4 regions of the Klebsiella scottii genome follow, and region 4 is predicted to be linked to each of the others. Evidence: predicted binding sites of a transcription regulator. Region 4 holds the regulator's gene; each other region holds the start of a gene.
What was found. The regulator Fur, encoded in region 4, represses iron uptake genes when iron is present. The targets are predictions, from matches to a motif close to ATAATAATGAGAACNACTATCAA.
Positions count from the first base shown of each region.

Region 1: a site for Fur is predicted at 1,935-1,957, ahead of QFI97_RS06925 (TonB-dependent receptor domain-containing protein). Genes of this name have one in related genera too.
Region 2: a site for Fur is predicted at 1,426-1,448, ahead of efeU (iron uptake transporter permease EfeU). Genes of this name have one in related genera too.
Region 3: a site for Fur is predicted at 1,454-1,476, ahead of QFI97_RS12230 (TonB-dependent siderophore receptor). Genes of this name have one in related genera too.

Region 1 covers NZ_JARXNI010000019.1:669,729-672,838, forward strand. The annotation lists gene QFI97_RS06925 (TonB-dependent receptor domain-containing protein) at 1-1,823, opposite strand, end outside; gene QFI97_RS06930 (Rdx family protein) at 2,065-2,346, shown strand; gene QFI97_RS06935 (nitrous oxide-stimulated promoter family protein) at 2,423-2,767, shown strand; gene sitD (iron/manganese ABC transporter permease subunit SitD) at 2,792-3,110, opposite strand, start outside.
Region 2 covers NZ_JARXNI010000020.1:2,230,905-2,234,014, forward strand. The annotation lists gene efeO (iron uptake system protein EfeO) at 1-479, opposite strand, end outside; gene efeU (iron uptake transporter permease EfeU) at 530-1,369, opposite strand; gene QFI97_RS18160 (NupC/NupG family nucleoside CNT transporter) at 1,643-2,827, shown strand; gene QFI97_RS18165 (DUF3574 domain-containing protein) at 2,904-3,110, opposite strand, start outside.
Region 3 covers NZ_JARXNI010000020.1:949,534-952,643, forward strand. The annotation lists gene QFI97_RS12230 (TonB-dependent siderophore receptor) at 1-1,371, opposite strand, end outside; gene QFI97_RS12235 (MOSC domain-containing protein) at 1,639-2,283, opposite strand; gene QFI97_RS12240 (TonB-dependent receptor plug domain-containing protein) at 2,321-3,110, opposite strand, start outside.
Region 4 covers NZ_JARXNI010000020.1:2,711,180-2,714,289, forward strand. The annotation lists gene fldA (flavodoxin FldA) at 68-598, shown strand; gene fur (ferric iron uptake transcriptional regulator) at 891-1,343, shown strand; gene QFI97_RS20425 (ChiQ/YbfN family lipoprotein) at 1,423-1,755, opposite strand; gene chiP (chitoporin ChiP) at 1,803-3,110, opposite strand, start outside.

The DNA of each region.
Region 1 (3,110 bases), on a different contig from region 4:
TTTTCCGCCTGATAAATGGTATAGATATTCGATGGTACGTTGGTGAATTGATCCGGGTTGCCGGAGCGCGTGTAGCGGCTATAGGCGATAAAGTTTTTATAGCTGTTGTAGAACAGCGCGGTACGCATGGTGATGCCTTCCGTCACCTCGCCCTTCATCCCCCACTCGAAGTTATCGCTGGTTTCGGTTTTCAGATCGGTATTGCCGATCAGCGCGTACTGCGCCCGTCCGGCATAGCTGGAGCCGAGGTTCCATGAGCCGTACAGCTGGCTGGCGTTCGGGAACTGCGCGCCGCGCTGGTACTGCAGGTAGGTCATCAGGCGCGGAGTCATATCGTACTGCAGGGTCAGCGACGGCAGCGCCTGGGTATCGGAGTTCTTACCGTACAGCGTCGAGACGGCGGAGCCGGTCAGCACGCTGCTGTTGGTGGTCAGATCCGAGAGGTTCTCAGGCTTGGTCGATTGATGCACTACGCGAATGCCCGGGATCACGGCGAAGTTATGGCTGTCGAGATCGAAGTTAATCTTATCCTGCACGAAGCCGGCGATGATGTAGCCGCGGCTATCCGCTTCCGGCTGCATGATCGCGCTGTAGACGCTCGGTACCGGCGACTGGCTGAACGGACGCTGGGTTTTGGTGGTGCTGGCGTTGAGGCCGCCGCTCAGGTCATGACGGCCCACGGATTTGGCCAGCGCGGTCTGGAATCCCCAGGTGTCGGTGTCAAAGTTCGAGTTCACGGTCTCCATTGCCAGGGAGGTGCTATCCGGCATATAGGTCCAGTCATGGGCCTCGGTATGCTGGTAGTAGACCTTAGTCGACACGCTATCGATATAGTCGTTCATCGGCGTCCAGTCGTCTTTCAGGCTCAGGCCCCAGCGACGCGTCTGGCTGGTCTGGTTGGCGGTGCCGATAACGCTGCCGCCGCTGGAGTCCCAGGTGTCGTAGTGCGTATGGTTGGTTTTATGGTAGTAATCGAAGGTACCGGTCAGCTTGTGCTCTTCATTTGGCTGCCAGATCCCGGAGGTCATAAAGGCGTCGGAGTGCCAGTTGGCCGGATATGAATCGACCGTCCCGCTGTTATTTTCCGTTTCCTGACCGTCGCGACGGCTGTAGACGAAGATCCCGCGCAGGGTCTCATCGCCGCCGGCGATGGTGACGCCGTTGTGCCAGCTGCGGTCGGCGGAGTCGTAGCCGCTGCGGTAGCCAAAGGCGCTGGTTTTACCCGAGTGCAGATAGTCATCGGCAGATTTCGGACGGAAAGAGACGTTACCGCCGATGGAGCTGTTGGCCGTTTCGCTGGAGGTGGCGCCGGACTGAATATTGATGCTACCGTACATGTACGGGTCAATGTAGTCGCGGCCGATGCCGAAGGTGTTGAGGCCCGCTCGGCTGACGTAGCTGCGTCCGGTGGCGTTTGGCTGGGCGATGCCGTCGACGTCGATCCCGACGCGGTTGCTCTCCATGCCGCGAATGTTGTAGCCGGTGTAGCCGCCGCGGTCGAAGCCGCTTTTACCGTTGCCCGAACCGCCGCTGGCGCCGGTGGCGCCAATCAGCGGCTCATAGCGCATGATGGAGCCAAAATCTTTCGCGCCTTTATCCTGCAGATCCTGAGCGCTAATGGTGTGTTCGCTGCCTGCCTTCAGCTCGGGCGCGGGTGCGGTCACGGTCATCAGCTCCGAACTATCATCGGATGATGCATCGCTGGTGAGATTTTTATTGGTGCTGTCAGCCGCCCCGGCGGAGGTCTGATAAATTGCTGCGAGCAAAGAAGTCACCAGCAGGCTTTTTTTAAACCATGCTGTTGATTGAGTGGATTTGTACATAGTAGCCACGCCTTGATAATTATTAGTATCGGCTCACGCGTTACTTCCAGATTTGTCGATTCACCCCGTTATTTCCCTGCGCTGGCGAATTCATTCCCTGTAATTTTGCGAATACTAATGATAAGTATTTCCATTTGCAACTAATTCATTATATCTCCACATTTTATTCATAAAGTTGCTTACAATTCGGCTTAACGATTAACTAACCTGATCATTCAGGTAGGAACTATTGAGGATAACAATGACTAAGCGCGCCATTACCATCACCTACTGCTCCCAATGTAACTGGATGCTGCGCGCCAGCTGGATGGCGCAGGAGCTGCTGCACACCTTCAGCACCGATATCGGCTCGGTAACGCTGGTGCCGGGAACCGGGGGAATATTCACCATCAGCGTAGACGATGTGCAAATCTGGGATCGCAAACAGGACGACGGTTTCCCCGATGCGGCGGAGCTCAAGCGTCGGGTACGCGATGTCTGCTTCCCGGAAAAACCGCTGGGGCACGTGGATAAGCCGGCCTAATCCTCAGGGAGTAACCGGCTGCACCGCGCCGCCTTAAGGTGTATTATAGGTGCATCTTTGTTGCCGGGGGCAGGCTATGGCGGGTAAACGTATCGATCGCGAAAAAGAGACCATCAGCAGGATGATTTCGCTCTATCGGCGCCGCTGCCCGGAGGCTACAGGCGACGCGGAGCACTATCAGGCGCTCAATGCCTATGCCGACAAGCGGCTGGATAAATGCGTGTTTGGTGAAGAAAAGCCGGCCTGCAAGCAGTGCCCGGTGCACTGCTATCAGCCGGCAAAACGCGAAGAGATGAAGCAGATCATGCGCTGGGCGGGGCCGCGAATGCTCTGGCGCCACCCGATATTAACCATTCGTCATCTGATTGATGACCGGCGCCCGGTACCCGAGCTGCCGGAAAAATACCGGCCAAAAAAATAGCCGGCACCTTTCCGGGCCCTGGCGCTAGCCGCGGCCCTCGACCTCTGCGGAGTCGGCCTGCGTCTGGCTATCGCGCATCGAAGTATAAACGAACGTAATGATGAACAGCGCGGTGAACAGCACCACGATGGTGGGCGCCGGGGCGCTATCGAGATAAAACGACAGCCAGACGCCGCCCAGCGAACAGCTCACGGCGAGCGCCACCGCCAGCAGCAGCGCGCTGATAAAGCGCCGCGTCAGCAGCAGCGCGATAGCGCCCGGCGCTATCAGCAGCGAAATCGACAAAATAATCCCCACCGCTTTCAGCGTCGCGACGATAGTCAGCGCAATCATACACAGCAGC
Region 2 (3,110 bases), 480 kb from region 4:
GCGTCGGTGAAGGCCTTCGTGCCGGTAACCAGCTGGGCAGTTTCCGCCGTGACGTAGGCTTTATAGGCGGTAATCGCTTCGCCGAGGCTCAGCAGCGCATCGGCTTTCGCCGAGTCTTTGGTGGCCGCGCCGGTGACAATTAACTTACCTTTCGGGTTGGTCAACAGGCCGCAGGTCATGTCGTATTCGCCCGGCTGCAGGTTAGCCGTCAGCTTTTGCGTAAAGCCCGGCGCAATGTTTTCACGCTCTTCCACCACCATCACGCCTTTGAGGATCTCCCACTCCAGCGCCTTCTGACTGTGGTTCTGAATGATAAACTGCGTTTTACCCGCTTTCACGGTCACGTTCATCGGTTCACACTGCTTGTCATTAACGGTCACTTTTACCTGCGGAATATCCGCAGCCTGGGCGTAGAAGGCGGAGCTGAACAACGCTGCGACGGCAAGCTGCAGCGCATTACGGCGAAAATGAGTCATCATGATCATCCCTTTCGATAAGTATGTGGTCACTATTTACACCTGCGGGCGCCCTACTTAAGCGGAGCGGTACGCGAGGCTGCTGGATTGCTACGCGGCGGCAGCGCAAACAGCACCAGCGCCGGAATCAAATAGATAAAGTACACCGCCACTTCGCTGACGGTCGGCGCTTCCTGATAGCCGAAGATCCCTTCAAGCAGCGTACCGAACAGGCTGTGCGTCGACAGCACGCCGCTCAGATCGAACGCCACGTCCTGGAAGTGGTTCCACAGCCCGGCCTCGTGAAAGGCGCGAATGGCGCCGGCAGCAAGGCCCGCGGCGACCAGCAGGATGAACAGGCTGGTCCACTTGAAGAACGCGCCGAGATTAAGGCGGATGCCGCCCCAGTACAGCAGGAAACCGAGGACGACGGCGGTGGCGAGGCCAAGCATCGCGCCCAGCGGCGGCCAGATACCGACATCCTGCTGGAACGCCGCCAGCAGGAAAAATACCGACTCCAGGCCTTCGCGCGCCACGGCAAAAAAGACCATCATCACCAGCGCCCAGCCGTGGTTATTGCCGCGCTGCAGGGCGTTATCCACCGCCTGCTCCAGCTGCTGCTTCACGTTACGCGACACCTTGCGCATCCAGAACACCATCCAGGTCAGGATACAGACCGCGACCAGCGCCACGATGCCCTCAAACAGCTCCTGTTCACGCTGCGGGAATTCGCCGGTTGTTTCGTTGATAAAGATCCCCAGCCCGAGGCACAGCGCCGCCGCGAGGATGACCCCAATCCACATTACGCCAATCCAGTTTCCACGCTGAGTGCGTTTCAGATAGCTGGCGATCAGGCTGACAATCAGCGCTGCTTCCAGGCCTTCACGTAACATGATGAGAAATGGAACAAACATGCCAACATCCTTAAATGTGAGCCGCGGTCAACGGATGCAAAGATAGGTAAATATTTCTGATAGTGATTATCATTACAATAATCAGAAACACAAGTGAAATGTGTAGAGAATGATGACGAGTTGTAAATTAATCGCTGTTAAATAATTACTTAGGAAAGTATTCGCCTGCGCCAGCGGCGGCGGGCAGGATCGGCGGTTTTTTCGCGGCAGATATTTACCGGGCGTAGCGACTGTGGCTAAATAGCGGCCTTATTTACCTGCGAAAAGAATAATATGACACAGTTTTTACACTTCCTGCTGGCGCTGGTGGTTATCCTCGGCCTTGCCTGGCTTGCCAGCTATGACCGACAAAAAATCCGCATTCGCTATATTATCCAGTTAATTGTTATTGAAATTGCGCTGGCATTCTTTTTTCTCCACGCCGAAAGCGGCCTGTGGGTAGTTAAAAATATCTCCGGCTTTTTCACCTCATTACTCGGTTTTGCCGCTGAAGGCACCAGTTTTGTATTTGGCGGCATGAGTGAAAAAGGCCTGGCCTTTATTTTCCTCGGCGTGCTGTGCCCGATCGTCTTTATCTCGGCGCTGATTGGCATTCTCCAGCACTGGCGCATTCTGCCCATTTTTATTCGCGTCATCGGCACCCTGCTGTCAAAAGTCAACGGCATGGGTAAGCTCGAGTCCTTTAACGCCGTCAGCTCGCTGATCCTCGGGCAGTCGGAAAACTTCATTGCCTATAAAGGCGTGCTCGGCGATCTCTCCTCTCGTCGTCTGTTCACCATGGCCGCCACCGCGATGTCGACGGTATCGCTGTCGATCGTCGGCGCGTATATGAGCATGCTGGACGCGAAATACGTCGTCGCGGCGCTGATCCTCAATATGTTCAGCACCTTTATTGTGCTGTCAATTATTAACCCGACGCGACCGGGCAGCGAAGAAGAGATTAAGCTGGAGAAGCTGCATGAATCGCAGAGCTTCTTTGAAATGCTCGGCGAATATATTCTGGCTGGCTTCAAAGTGGCGATGATTATTCTGGCGATGCTGATCGGCTTTATTGCCTTAATCAGCGCCATCAACGCCCTCTTCGCTACGGTATTTGGCCTCAGCTTCCAGCAGATTCTGGGCTACGTCTTTTATCCGCTGGCGTGGCTGATTGGTATTCCGCTAAGCGATGCGCTGAACGCCGGGAGTATTATGGCGACCAAGCTGGTAGCCAACGAATTTGTCGCGATGATCGAGCTGCAGAAAATTGCTGCCGGCATGACGCCGCGCGGGCTGGGTATTCTGTCGGTATTCCTGGTCTCTTTTGCTAACTTTGCCTCTATTGGCATTATCGCCGGCGCGATTAAAGGGCTTAATGAGCCGCAGGGGAATACGGTTTCCCGCTTCGGCCTGCGCCTGGTCTACGGCGCGACGCTGGTAAGCCTGCTCTCCGCCAGCTTCGCCGGGCTGGTGCTGTAAGCCAGGCGCACGCTGCGAATATCAGCATTCTGAAGGCGGGGCTATGCCCCGCCTTTTATTTAGAAACAAACGTTATTCAGAAATGGACGCAAACCTGCCGATCGACGCGCATCACTGACTCCTGGGCGAAGCGCGACTTGTAGAGCGTGCGCAGCGCTTCAATCCCCTCTTCGCTCTTCGCATCTTTACCGTGGATCAACATCAGCGCCTTGCTCTGCTCGCGCGCAACGGTACCGTCATTCCCCAGCCACTGGCCGCGGGCGTCAAACACCGTCAAGCCATC
Region 3 (3,110 bases), 1.8 Mb from region 4:
GAACGTGTCGCTGACCTGCTGGGAAACGATGCGATCGTAGCGGCCGGAGAGGTCCAGATGCCAGCGATTCCACACCATCTCATCCTGCAGATAGAGCCCGGTTTGATAGTAGCGGCGGTTATTGTTATCGCTGTAGGTGACGGTGTGTCCGGTTTGGGCTGTATAGCCGCTAAACGGATCGAGCGGCGAGGCGCCGCCGGCACCGGTCCATAAATCGTTGCGGAAGCGGTGGTATTCCGCGCCGAGGATGAGGGTATGCGCCAGCTCGCCGGTACTAAAATCGGCGCGCAGGCGGTTATCCGTGGACCACGCGTCCAGCGAGCCGCGAGAGCCGCTGTAGCCGCGGGAGAGCATATTCTTGTCGTCAACCCAGCCCACCTGATACACCTGATCTAACGAGACGTTGGTGTGGGTATAGCTGCCGGCGGAATAGGCCGACCAGACGTCGCTGAACTGGTGATTAAATTCATAGCTGTAGATCTGCTCGCGACGCTGATAGCCATCGGACGGATCGCCTTCGTTGGTGCCGGTGGAGAGCTTACGCCCGTTGTGCGCGTAGCGGGTGCCGTCCAGCGGCAGCGAGCCGTGATAGCCGCCCGACGGATCTTTTTGCAGATAGGCGCGCAGCAGCAGAGAAGTGTCGGTATCCGGCTGCCAGAGCAGGGACGGCGAAATGGCGTAACGCTCTTCGCGGGAATTGTCATACTGGGTATCGCTGGAGCGCGTCATGCCGATAATCCGATAGGCCCACTGGTCGTTAATGGCATCGGTATAGTCGAAGGCGGCGCCTTTGGTATTTTGCGTTCCGCCGCTAAGACGGAAATGACCTTCGGAAGTGAACTGCGGGCGCTTCGAGGTCAGGTTGACCACGCCGCCCGGCACGCTTTGCCCGTACAGCGCGGAGGAGGGGCCGCGGATGACGTCCACCCGCTCGATAAACCACGGATCGACCTGAATGACGTTGTGGCTCCCGCCATCGCTCATCAGGCGCATTCCGTCGAGGAACAGGTTGTCCACGTCGCCGCCGTGATAGCCGCGCAGGGAGACGGTGTCAAAACGCGTCGCGCCGCCGCCAAAGCTTGAGTAGACGCCGGGCGTGTACTGCAGCGCCTGGCTAATCGTATTCGCCCCCTGGTCGGCCATTTGTTGTCGGGTAATGACCGACACCGACTGGGCGGTAGTAATCAGCGGCTGATCGGTTTTGGTGGCCCCGGCGGAGGTCTTTGCGCTATAGCTCGTGGTCGGCGTGCTGGCGGAATCGACGGGCTGGGCGGTGACGACAACCGTCTCTTCCGCAAGGCCTGCGAGAGGGAAGGCGGTAGCAAGGGCGCACAGCAAGGCGGAGCGTTTGAAGGTGACGCGAGCGATCATTGCATAATCCTGAAGTTACGCAGCCTGGTACTCCCTCCTGTACGCCGCCACGAGTAAAAGCGAAAGTGTCAATTTCCGTCATAAAGTAATGCGAATTATTATTGTTTATTTTTTCGTTATCAAGTTGTAATTGGCGCACAGGAAAGTAAAACCCTATGATAAATATGGTGTTTATCGGCGCATGCGTGGCGGACAGGGGATGTCGCGGCGAAAGCCGCCGCGCCGGGCTACCAGATTTAGTAGCCCGACGCTAAGGAACTGCGGGGGCTAAGAGCGGCTTTGCAGACGTAGCAGAGCCAGCGCTCTCCAGCCATCGGCAAGGAACGGCATGGCTGAGAGCGCCAGCAGCTCTTCAGACGTACCGCCGTCGCTAAAGACGATGGCCTGCACCCGGCTAAGCGGCCAGCCCTCCGCCGGCCGATCGAGCAGCACAAAGCTGTCGCTGCAGCCGGCCTCGCCGGGGGTGAGTACCCGGTAAAACCAGCCGTTGCGCGACTGCTGGTGCATCAGTTCCGGGGCGTGAGGGTCCCGTAGCCGCTCGGCCATAGTCTGACAGGCCACGCGTCCCCAGGAGATCTGGATTTCAGCGTTGCCGAGGCGAAAAACATCCCCCGGACAGACGTTGGCTTCCGTCATCCCCCGGGTGGAAAAGTTCTCACCGAACAGTCCGATATGCAGCTGCTGCCCCGCCAACGCCGGATAGCGTTCGCGCCAGTAGTCGTAATGCTCCCGCGCGTAGTGCATCAGCGCGCAGTCGGGATCGGCAAAATGCTCCTCAATACCGTTTTCTGCCTGCAGACCGTGGGTGTTGAGAAAGACGCGTCCGCTTAACGCCGTTTTACGCAGGGAACCGTCCGCCTGGCGCTGGTTGCCGAGAATGCTGCGCAGCATTACCGGAAAATCTGCAATCATGATGTCCTCCTTCTTCTCCGCCGCGGCGGAGAAGGTCTCAGAATTTATATTCCACGCCGGCCCAGAAGTTACGCCCTTCCTCAATAAATCCTTCGCCGTAGTAGTAGCGGGTATCGAAGAGGTTATTGACCGAGGCGTTGACGCTAAAACCGTGGCCGATGGCGTAATCGGTCCGCAGATGGGTGATGGCAAATCCCGGCGCTTTTTGCGATCCGTCGCTATTGCTATAGCTGGAGGTGCGCGCCTCTTCAGAGAGCGTGATTTGCAGCGGCTCGACGGGCTTGAGCGTCAGCCAGGCGGTCAGCGTCTGCACCGGCAGGTCGGTGACCTTGCCCGCCTCTTCGCGTTTGGCATCAGCATGAATCAGACCGTAGCTTAGCCCGACGTCGAGCAGGTCGAACGGCGAGCCTTTGATCCCCACATCCAGGCCGGTATAGTCAACCCGGCCGCTGTTTTGGTTCTGCACCGTATCGGCATCGATATTGATCGCCAGGATGGCGTCGCTGACCCGGTTATAGTAGGTGCTTATCTCGTAGGCCCAGCGGTCGTTGAGGTGTCCATTCCAGGTCAAATCGACGCCGCGGGCGCGCTCGGGCTTGAGCTGCGGATTGACCAGCGCAATCTGGTCTTTCGACGGTTTCGAGGTGGTATAGCGCTCTTTGAGCGTCGGGAAGCGGGTGCGATCGGACCAGGAGAGTGACAGGGTATCTTCGTTGCTAAAGCGGTAGCGAGCCATTGTTTCCCAGTTAAACGCGCTCTGCCGGTTGTCGTCGTAATGGGTAAGGCTGCCGTTCTTTTCGTGCTTCATTCCCTGAAGGCTGTTGCGC
Region 4 (3,110 bases):
TGATTGCCGTTATCTGCGGGCATTACGCCACTACCACATCATTAAGTTTCAAGAGGTTATTTTACTCATGGCAATCATCGGCATCTTTTTTGGCAGCGACACCGGCAACACCGAAAATATTGCAAAAATGATCCAAAAGCAGCTTGGTAAAGATGTTGCTGATGTTCACGACATTGCCAAAAGCAGCAAAGAAGACCTGCAAGGTCATGATATTCTGCTGCTGGGCATCCCAACCTGGTACTACGGTGAAGCGCAGTGTGACTGGGATGATTTCTTCCCGACGCTGGAAGAGGTCGATTTCAACGGTAAGCTGGTAGCCCTGTTTGGCTGCGGCGACCAGGAAGACTACGCTGAATACTTCTGTGACGCGCTGGGTACCATTCGCGACATCATCGAACCGCGCGGCGCAACCATCGTCGGCCACTGGCCGACTGCAGGCTACCATTTTGAAGCCTCTAAAGGTCTCGCCGATGACGACCATTTCGTCGGTCTGGCTATCGATGAAGACCGTCAGCCTGAGCTGACCAACGAGCGCGTAGAGAAGTGGGTTAAACAGATTTCTGAAGAACTGCATCTCGAAGAAATCAAAAACGCCTGATCGTTAAACGGCGCTACCTTCGGGTATCGCCGTATTGATAGGTAAAAGCAATAAAACTAATAGCTACAAGTTTTTAACTTTTAATCACATATCTGTACAATGTCCTCTGATTTAACGAGGAGACGTGACACAGTTTGTAGCGTGTGCCTCGTTTTTGACAGCATACAAGGCTCGATGCTTGCGGTTTTCATTTCATCATGGCAGTTCTATAATGAGACGCATTACATCGGGTGATTCTCTGTATTACTTCCGCTAATGGAAGTAGATCGTTTAGCAACAGGACAGATTCCGCATGACTGACAACAATACCGCATTGAAGAAGGCTGGCCTGAAAGTCACACTTCCACGATTAAAAATTTTGGAAGTGCTGCAGGGGCCGGATAACCATCACGTCAGCGCGGAAGATTTATACAAACGCCTGATCGACATGGGTGAAGAGATCGGTCTGGCTACCGTTTATCGCGTACTGAACCAGTTTGATGATGCCGGCATTGTTACCCGCCATAATTTTGAAGGCGGTAAATCCGTTTTCGAACTGACGCAGCAGCATCATCACGATCATCTGATTTGCCTCGATTGTGGCAAAGTGATCGAATTCAGCGATGACTCCATCGAAGCGCGTCAGCGTGAAATTGCCCACCGTCACGGTATCCGCCTGACCAACCACAGCCTGTACCTGTACGGCCACTGTGCAGAAGGCGATTGCCGCGAAGATGAACACGCGCACGACGCGGTGGAAAAATAGTTTCCCGCAGCGTAAGCAGCAAAAAGCCAACCCGCAGGTTGGCTTTTTTTATGCCCGCAAATACGGAGTACGAGGGAAATCAGGGCCGGGTATTGTTGCTGCGGATCTCTTTCCAGATCTGGTCGCAGCGGGCTTTCACCGCCTGATCGTTGCCGGTGCGGGTCGCCAGGATACACTGCTGATAATCCAGCACGCGCACGCTTTCCTGATTAGCGAACTGCTGATGCTGCTTATCCTCTTTAAGAACGTTCAGCACGCTCTGGCACGCCTGAACTTTATCCGGATTCCCTTCTGCCGTATTGATGCAGGCGCTGTAGGCATCCTTCAATTTAGTATCTTCTTTTGGCGCCGGTGACTGCGTACAGGCCACCAGACCCGATGCCATGATGGCGATGAGCAATAGCTTCTTCATAATCAACCTCACGGGCTGGCGGCAGGCTTACGCCCGCCGCTACGGCATCAGAAAATAGTGAACGGGGCAATAACCATAAACTTCACGTCGCGCTCATCCTGGAAGATGTTGCCGTAACCGCCGCTCCAGCTTGGAATATCGGAGTGGTTGTCGTACTGAGTGAAGTGGAGTTTGAACAGCGTTCCTTTCGCCCGGCCGTCCTGCACGGTATACATGGCATCGAGGCTGTAGGCCGACTCTTCCAGACGTTTGTCCGCGTTGTAGTACGCATCGGGCGTCGCCATTTTGCCTGGTTTCGCATCCCACGCGTAAACGTAAGACGCGCCAAACGCCCAGCCCGGCATATTCCAGTTTTTCATGTCGTACATGGCGCCGAAGAACACGGCTTTTTCGCCGTTGGCGTTGAAGTCTGAGCGGTTATCCCACCACACGTCCAGGCGACCGTTAGAGGATGCGTAGGTTGGAGTCATACGCTGCAGGAAGTAGCCCTGCTGACCTTCAGCCTTCACCCAGGTGCCTTCCAGACGCAGGTCCAGCACGTCGGCAACCTTGTAGCCAAAGGTTAGCGCCTGTAGCCAGGCGGTGCCGTCATAAATATCGTTCGCGCCGCCGTTGCTGACCTTATCGCGGGTACCGTAGAACTGATAGCTGGTGCTTAACGGAGCGCCGGCGACGTCAAATTTATAGCTGGCCTTAGCAAAATACTGGTCGATATAGCCTTGAGCCTGGCCAAACGCGGCTTCCAGCACGAGGTCATTTTTAAAATCATATTTGGCGCCCAGAGAGTGCAGATAATCGACTTTCGTCTTCTTATCGTTCTGATAGAACTCATCCATCTCAATGTGCCACGGCGCTTTGTATTCGTTCGTCCACATGTAGGAGAAACTCAGCGCGCCAGAGTCGCCGTAATCAAAGTTGGCTCCGGCTTCGGCACCTTGATAAGTGCCCGGCATAAAGCTCCAGTGCGGAGCCAGCAGCGTTTGCCCGGTTGGCTGAATATAGCCAGCGCGCGCCCACGCCGGGCCATACTTAAATTTTGCCGCCGCTTTATAGAGGCTAATCCCGCTCTTGTCGCCGGAGTAATCTTCGTCGTAGGCTTTATTTCTTGAGGAGAAGGCAATTTCGTTCGGGTGACCGCTTTCGCTGCTTTCCGCCATTTCAATTGCGGTAAAGGCAGCCACGTCAATACCAAACATATCGGCAGCATAGCCGGACTGGAAATCCAGGTTGGCGTTCCAGGTTGAATGCGAAAGGTTGGTTTTGTACTTATCGCCGTCGGTGACGTCTTTACGGTCGCGCTCACGCTGCCAGTAATAGATACCGCCGGTTAACGTGGAATCATCAATAAAACCTGC